One region of the Bacillus methanolicus genome, then DNA from elsewhere that is predicted to be linked to it. Evidence: riboswitches for the same ligand, from Rfam matches in the RefSeq annotation. Region 1 holds a riboswitch; the other holds the start of a gene.
What was found. Region 1 has a riboswitch for glycine ahead of C0966_RS00345 (ACT domain-containing protein). Riboswitches for the same ligand answer to the same signal wherever they lie in the genome.
Positions count from the first base shown of each region.

Region 2: it holds a riboswitch for glycine, as region 1 does, so the genes downstream of both, gcvT (glycine cleavage system aminomethyltransferase GcvT) here and C0966_RS00345 (ACT domain-containing protein) in region 1, are expected to answer to the same signal.

Region 1 is NZ_PNFF01000001.1:85,637-89,836, forward strand. It holds gene C0966_RS00335 (amino acid permease) at 1-499, shown strand, start outside; gene C0966_RS00340 (PFL family protein) at 616-1,977, opposite strand; gene C0966_RS00345 (ACT domain-containing protein) at 1,997-2,272, opposite strand; glycine riboswitch at 2,354-2,431, opposite strand; gene C0966_RS00350 (dicarboxylate/amino acid:cation symporter) at 2,649-3,920, opposite strand; gene C0966_RS00355 (DctP family TRAP transporter solute-binding subunit) at 4,077-4,200, opposite strand, start outside.
Region 2 is NZ_PNFF01000001.1:1,875,647-1,879,846, reverse strand. It holds gene C0966_RS09435 (DEAD/DEAH box helicase) at 1-1,278, opposite strand, end outside; glycine riboswitch at 1,453-1,545, shown strand; gene gcvT (glycine cleavage system aminomethyltransferase GcvT) at 1,777-2,883, shown strand; gene gcvPA (aminomethyl-transferring glycine dehydrogenase subunit GcvPA) at 2,902-4,200, shown strand, end outside.

The sequences.
Region 1 (4,200 bases):
TTCTTTAGGTGCTATCACAGGTATCACGACAGTACTGCTTGCGATGATGTATGGACAAACTCGCCTGTTTTATGCAATCAGCCGTGATGGTTTACTTCCAAAAGTTTTATCTCGTGTTGATAAAAAGAAACAAACACCTGTTATTAATTCCTGGATTACGTGCCTTATTGTCTCGTTTTTTGCAGGTGTTGTTCCATTAAACAAACTTGCTGAATTAACAAACATTGGTACATTATTCGCGTTTATGACTGTGTCAATCGGTATTTTGTATCTTCGTAAAGCGAAAATTTCTTCTGGAAGAGGATTCAAAGTGCCATTTGTTCCGTTGATTCCTATATTGGCATTTTTATTCTGCGGATATCTTACCCTTCAATTGCCGTCTACAACATGGATCAGTTTCGTTTCATGGCTTGTAATTGGTCTAGTAATCTATTTTGTATACGGAAGAAAACACAGCACATTAAATAACACAACAATCTTAGAAAGAAAAGTCGGTTAAAAGCAAAAAAGCTTGCAGAAGTACTTCTGCAAGCTTTTTCATTGTTGAAGGGGTCAGACCCTTAATGCTGTACCGCGTTAAAGTACTGCGGGCCAGACCCTCATCGCAGTAACGCGTTAATTGATTAGAGATTGTAGTGGGGCTGGAATTCTGCCGCCCCGCTGAATAAGTTTTTCTGATTGAAATGGATTTACGCCTATTACCGGGGCACGGCCGAGAAGCCCGCCAAATTCGACGATATCTCCTTCACGTTTACCGGGAACAGGAATGACTCTGACTGCTGTTGTTTTTTTGTTGATCATTCCGATCGCCATTTCATCAGCGATAATTGCGGATAGGGTGGAAGGAGTTACATCTCCTGTCAGTGCAATCATGTCAAGGCCGACAGAGCATACGCAAGTCATCGCTTCAAGTTTTGACAAAGATAGCGCGCCATCAAGGATTCCCCGGATCATTCCATTATCTTCACTGACCGGGATAAATGCGCCGCTTAACCCGCCAACGTAGGAGCTTGCCATCGCGCCGCCTTTTTTCACCGCATCGTTCATGAGTGCCAGTGCCGCAATCGTTCCATGTGTTCCAACTCGTTCAAGGCCAATTTCTTCTAAAATTTCTGCGACACTGTCATTCATCGCATTTGTCGGTGCAAGGGATAAGTCCATAATGCCAAAAGGAACTCCCAAGCGTTCAGCGACGACCCGCCCGATTAATTCTCCTGCTCTCGTAATTTTGAAGGCTGTTTTCTTAATAATTTCAGATACTTGGCCAAGATCTGCTTCAGGATGGCGCTTCAATGCATTTAATACAACACCCGGCCCGCTGACCCCTACATTTATCACGGCTTCTCCTTCACCGGCGCCATGGAAAGCTCCAGCCATAAACGGATTATCCTCAACAGGATTACAAAAAACTACGAGTTTTGCACAGGCGATCCCGTTCCGATCGCTTGTTTTTTCTGCGGCTTCCTTTATAATCAATCCAAGCTGGCGCACTGCATCCATATTGATGCCGGTTCTGGTGGTTGCGACGGATACGGAAGCACAAACACGTTCTGTTACACTCAATGCCTCTGGAAGGGCAGCGAGCAGTGTGTGATCTCCTTTCGAAAAACCTTTATGTACAAGGGCTGAAAATCCACCGATAAAATCAACGCCAAGGTTGCGAGCAGCAAGGTCAAGTGTTTTTGCAAGCTCAACGGCCTGTTCAACTGAAGCATTGCCGAGAATTTCTGCAATTGGAGTAATTGAAATTCGCTTATTAATAATCGGAATGCCGAATTCTTTTTCCACTTCCTCAGCAGTAGATTTCAAATTCTGGGCAAAACTCATGATTTTCTCATAGACAAGTTGATTCATTTTTTCGAAATTAGAATCCGTACAGTCACGAAGGCTGATTCCCATTGTAACGGTTCGAATATCGAGGTTTTCCATTTGAACCATTCGGATCGTTTGGAGCATTTCATCCATTGCAATCGTCATTAGAATCTCTCCTTAAAAGTTATATCCGATGCATTGCCTGAAAAATTTCTTCAAGTTGAATATTTATTTTTAAACCCATTTCATCTCCCAGATCATTGAATTGCGTGCGTAATGTATCTAAATTTTCGATTCCGGAAACATCAACTATCATCATCATCGTAAAAAATTCCTGAAGGATCGTCTGGCTAATGTCGAGAATATTAATTCTATTCTCGGCGAGAATCGTCGTCACTTTCGCAATAATACCAACCTGGTCTTTCCCGATAACACTTACAACAGCACGTCTTTTTTCCATAAACTCCACCTCTTCACTTTTTGTAATAACAAAAAAGATTGGATGATTCATCCAATCTCAACAAATAAGAAGAGTGCAGTTTTCCACTCTTCTGTCCTTTTGCCTGAGATTGTGAATCCTTCGGCGCCGCAATCGTGCGGTCTCTCCAGAAGCTGCTCCAGTTATAGTTTTACCCACAACCTTCATCGCCTGCTTTATTAAGTTAATTATAAAGATAGTATCAGTATAATGCCGGTTCGGTCAATAAAAATTTTACCGCAATAACGCAGCGCGGGCCAGACCCTCAACGCATTAACGCTTTAAAGCAGCGCGGGCCAGACCCTCAATACGTTAATGCTTTAATGCGGAATAGGGGCCAACCCTCTGGCCCCTGCTTTTATACTGCTTTTTGTTTTGTATTTGCTGCTACTGTTTCGAGTGGCGCATGAAATTCGTTTTCCATTTTGGACACTACCACTGTAGCAACTCCGTTTCCGATTAAGTTGGTAATTGCACGGGCTTCTGACATGAATCGGTCAACACCGAGCAATAACGCAATTCCTTCAACCGGAATCATTGGGAAAGCGGCTAGGGTAGCAGCCAAGGTAATGAATCCAGATCCGGTTACACCGGCAGCCCCTTTAGAAGTCAGCATTAATACTCCAAGAAGGGTAAGCTCTTGCCAGATCGTTAAATCGATTCCATAAGCCTGAGCGATAAAAATTGCAGCCATGGAAAGATAGATCGACGTACCGTCTAGGTTGAAGGAATATCCTGTCGGAACGACAAGTCCGACTACCGACTTTGAACAACCATATTTTTCTAATTTTTCCATCAATTTTGGAAGAGCGGATTCAGATGAAGATGTTCCTAGTACAAGCAAGATTTCTTCCTTAATATAAGCCAAAAATTTAAAAATATTAAACTTGTAAAATTTCGCAATCCCACCCAATACGAGGACGATAAACAGGAACATCGTAATATATACGGAACCCATTAATTTTCCAAGTAAAAATAATGAACCGAGGCCAAACTTTCCGATAGTAAACGCCATTGCTCCAAATGCAGCAATTGGAGAAACTTTCATAATCATATTTACTATTCCGAAGAAAACATCCGTTAATTTTTCGAAGAGAGTGACAACAGGCTTGGCTTTTTCGCCCATTGCTGACATGGAAATCCCGAACAGGACGGCAAAGAATAAAATTGGAAGTAATTCACCTTTTGCCATGGCTGCAACGATATTATCGGGAATAATACCCACTAAAAACTCGATAGCACCGTGGCTTGTTGCTTCCGCTTGCTTAGTATATTCAGAAATGTTCCCGCCTTCAACAGCACTTGTATTAAAACCTACACCAGGCTTTACTAGATTGACTACAATGATGCCGATAGCAAGCGCAAACGTTGTTACAATTTCAAAATAAATCAGCGCTTTTCCGCCGATTCGGCCAACTTTCTTAAGGTCGCCTATGCTGCCAATTCCAATAGCAACCGTGAAAAAGATAATCGGCGCAATCACCATTTTGATTAATTTAATAAAAACATCAGCTAAAACCTTTAATTTTTCACCGTACTCAGGGAAAAGAAAACCGACTATAATACCGAGTATAATCCCGATAATGACTCTTACCGTTAAGTTATTTAATAGATTTTTAGATTTCACCATTTCATCCTCCTTATGTTAATGTTAGCGCTTTCGGAATTTGTTTATTCAATATTAGCAGACAATTAAGAAAATAAGTTTTTATGGTTATATTGTTCTTTTTGTTCATTTTGGTCGAAATTTCGGAGCCAAAAAAAGAACACGATTGATCGTGTCCTTTTAATCTCCAGCCTCTTTAATTTTTTCAATCATGTCTGATCCTACCTCTTGTTCAACTTCTTCATATAAAGGTTTGAATTTCTCGATCCATCGTTCCTTAGCTTCGGGAGGCAAATCATAGATT
Region 2 (4,200 bases), 1.8 Mb from region 1:
TATTAACACTTGGGCTTGATTTTGGAATAACTCTCTCATCCAGTCTTTTTTGCCGCGTTTAAAGCCTCCCCTAAATGGAACAGAGGTGATGCCGTGTTGTTTTAGAAACCATTGCAAATACAATTGGGTGGCTCTGTACTCCGTGAAAATAATGACTTTGTCATTTATTTTTTGAATAAGTTCAAGAGCTTTTCCTGCTTTCGAGTTCGTTTTTACAGCTTCGACTTTTGAGACTAAATATTGTATTTGCTCTTGAAAAGCTTTTGAAGGAGATTCTTGCTTTTCAAGCATATTTCTTAATGTATGAAAGACAGCTTCCCTGCTGCTGCAAGCCTCCCGCTGCAGGGTCATAACTGAAAATTGGCTTGAGTTGACCCAGTTTCCTTCACTCTTCAATTCTGTTACTGCTTCATAAAGCTCCCGTTCTTCTTTTGTAAACTCGATCGGTATTGTTTCTACATGCCGTTTTGTCCATTCAATTCCTGTGTCGGCTCTCCGATTTCGAATCATAACTTTATTTACAAGCTCACGAAGGTGTTCATCATCATTAAGAGACCGTGAGTTCCGTTTGTACTTTTCAAAGAATGCTGATTCATTGCCAAGATGACCCGGTTTTAATAAAGAAACTAAATGAAAGATTTCTTCAATCCGGTTTTGAATGGGTGTAGCTGTTAATAGCAGGCAAAATTTCTTTTTTAATTTTTGAACAAACTCGTAGTTTTTTGTTTTATTATTTTTGAGCTTGTGAGCTTCGTCGATAATAATCAAATCATAATCCTGCTCGTAAATCATTTCCCTATGTGGACTTCTTTTGGCTGTATCGATCGAAGATACAACAACATCACATTGGTCCCATACATAGCTTTTTCGCTGGGTGATGGCCGGGATAAAGAATTTTGAATTCAGCTCACTCGCCCATTGGGTTACAAGTGAAGCCGGAACAAGAATAAGCACTTTTTTCACAAGTCCCCGAATCATATATTCCTTCAGTATCAGTCCCGCTTCAATTGTTTTTCCCAGACCTACTTCATCAGCCAAAATGGCTTTGCCATGCATGTTTTCAACAACTTGTCTGGCCACTTCAAGCTGATGGGGAAGTGGAGTTAAATTCGGCAGGTGCTTCGGAGCTTGCAGACCTTCGAATTCAGGGATGACAGTATGTTTTTCCACTTCAACGGCCAGCTTAAATAGCTCCCAGTTTCCCCAGGGGCCGTCATCAGTAATTCGTTGCAAAAATTCATCCTGCCACGAGGAATCGAATTCAATCTGCACCGTCATGACAAATTGCTCCTTTACTAAAAATTTTATTGCTCAATCAAGCTCTTTAATGGTAGGATAAGATTAGCTTTGAAAGTTTAGAAATTTGCATATTAACAATCATTTTAAAATGTAACATCTAAAAGCTATCCGTAAAGTGTAGTATGGCCATAATGGAAAATTTTATAAATGCGAATGACGACAAGGGGAGAGACTACATTTGTAGCGCCGAAGGAGCAAGCAAAGCTGATTTGTGAATCTCTCAGGCAAAAGAACTCTTGTTTGACGCTGCTCTGGAGAGTGCTCCGCCATTAATGGAGCCACCAAAGAGGAAAGCCGCTATGGTAAACTTTCAGGTGCAAGGACAGAGACCTTCTCATGTTTTGAGGGGGTTTTCTGTCCTTTTTTGTTTGTCTAGTACCTTCGCTCATCGGGGTTGACTAAGACGCTTGCATTTTTCTTAATTGAATCAAATTCTGGGTAAACTAACATTAATTTGTTGGATGAAGGGGGATTATGATGTCTGAGCTTAAGCGCACACCGTTATTTGAGTCGTACAAGGAATACGGTGCCAAGACCATTGATTTTGGCGGTTGGGAATTGCCTGTCCAATTTTCAAGCATTAAAGAAGAACACGAAGCCGTCCGGACAAAGGCAGGATTATTTGATGTTTCTCACATGGGAGAAATTGAAGTAAAAGGGACTGGAAGTCTTGGGTATTTACAAAAAATGTTAACGAATGATGTTTCCAAAATAAAGACCGGAGGTGCCCAGTATTCGGCGATGTGCTATGAAAACGGCGGCACTGTTGACGACCTTCTCGTTTATAAGCTGGATGAAGATCGCTATTTGCTTGTTGTCAATGCTGCGAATATTGAAAAGGATTTCGAGTGGCTCAAAGACCATTTAGATGAAAATGTTGAAATTAATAATTTGTCTGAACAAACAGCTCAATTGGCTTTGCAAGGTCCGCTTGCAGAAGAAGTCCTTCAAAAGCTGACACCGGAAACAACTCTAAGCAATATCGGCTTTTTTGAATTTCAGCAGGATGTGAACATTAACGGTAAAAAAGCGCTTGTCTCAAGAACCGGATATACCGGTGAAGACGGATTTGAAATTTATTGTGATGCAATCGATGCACCTGCTCTTTGGAAGGAGATCCTGGAGGCCGGAAAGGAATTCGGCGTAATGCCATGCGGATTGGGAGCACGTGATACGCTGCGCTTTGAAGCAAGCCTTGCACTATACGGGCAGGAGCTTTCCCCTGAGATAAGCCCGCTTGAAGCAGGCATCGGATTTGCCGTGAAGCTTAATAAAGAAGCTGATTTTATTGGCAAACAAGCATTAAAACAGCAAAAAGAAAACGGGGTGCCGAGAAAGCTTGCCGGAGTAGAAATGATCGACAGAGGGATTCCGCGCCACGGTTATCAGGTATATAAAGGAAACGAAAATATTGGGGAAGTAACAAGCGGTACACAATCCCCAACATTGAAGAAAAATATCGGCCTTGTTTTAGTAAAAGCGGAGGAAGCAGAACTTGGTAATCAAGTCGAAGTTGAAATCCGCGGCAAGCGCCTAAAAGCAGTTATCGTGTCAACACCATTTTATAAAAGGGAAAAGAAGTAACAGGGAGGAAAGCAAACGATGAAGCATCGCTATTTACCGATGACAGAACAGGACAAAAAGGCAATGTTGGAAACAATCGGCGTATCTTCTATTGATGATCTGTTCAGCGATATTCCAGAACGCGTCCGCTTTAAGGGCGACTATAACATTAAACCGGCAAAATCAGAATCATCCCTAATGAAGGAATTAGCTCTTTTAGCAGAGAAAAATGCAGATTTAAAGAAGAATACTTCTTTTCTCGGAGCAGGTGTCTATGATCATTACATGCCGGTCATTGTAGATCATGTTATTTCCCGTTCAGAATTTTATACAGCGTATACTCCGTATCAGCCGGAAATTTCTCAGGGTGAACTTCAGGCTATTTTTGAATTCCAAACAATGATTTGCGAGTTAACCGGAATGGAAGTAGCCAATTCATCCATGTATGACGGCGCAACAGCTCTTGCGGAAGCCGCTATGTTAAGCGCTGGCCAGACAAGAAGAAAGAAAGTAGTTATTTCCTCAGCAGTTCATCCAGAAGCAAAAGAAGTCGTAAAGACATATGCGAAAGGACAATATATTGAGGTAGTCGAAGTTCCCTATAAAGACGGGATCACAGATATTGAGCAACTGAAAAATATGGTGACAGATGAGGTGGCGGCTGTCATTGTACAGTATCCAAATTTCTTCGGCCGCATAGAACCTTTAAAAGAGATTGAGGAAATCACTCATGGCCAAAAAGCGATGTTTGTCGTATCGAGCAATCCGTTGGCACTCGGTGTATTAACGCCTCCTGGAAAGTTCGGTGCCGATATCGTTGTCGGTGATGCCCAGCCGTTTGGCATACCAACAGCATTTGGCGGTCCACATTGCGGCTACTTCGCCGTTACAAGCAAACTGATGAGAAAATTGCCCGGGCGTCTTGTCGGCCAAACAGTGGATGAGGAAGGGCGCCGAGGTTTTGTTCTGACTTTGCAAGCACGCGAACAGCACATCCGCCGCGATAAAGCGACTTCCAACATTTGTTCGAACCAAGCCCTTAATGCACTTGCAGCCTCTGTTGCGATGACGGCTTTAGGAAAAAAAGGCGTAAAAGAGATGGCTTTAGCGAATATGCAAAAAGCGTATTATGCGAAAGAGGCATTTAAAGAAAATGGTTTTGAGGTCGTCTTTGAAGGTCCTGCTTTCAATGAGTTTATCGTGAAGCTGAATAAGCCTGTAAAAGAGGTAAACAAGGCTCTTTTACAGAAGGGAATTATTGGCGGATATGATCTCGGCCGTGATTTTTCAGATCTGGAAAATCACATGTTAATCGCTGTAACGGAATTAAGAACAAAA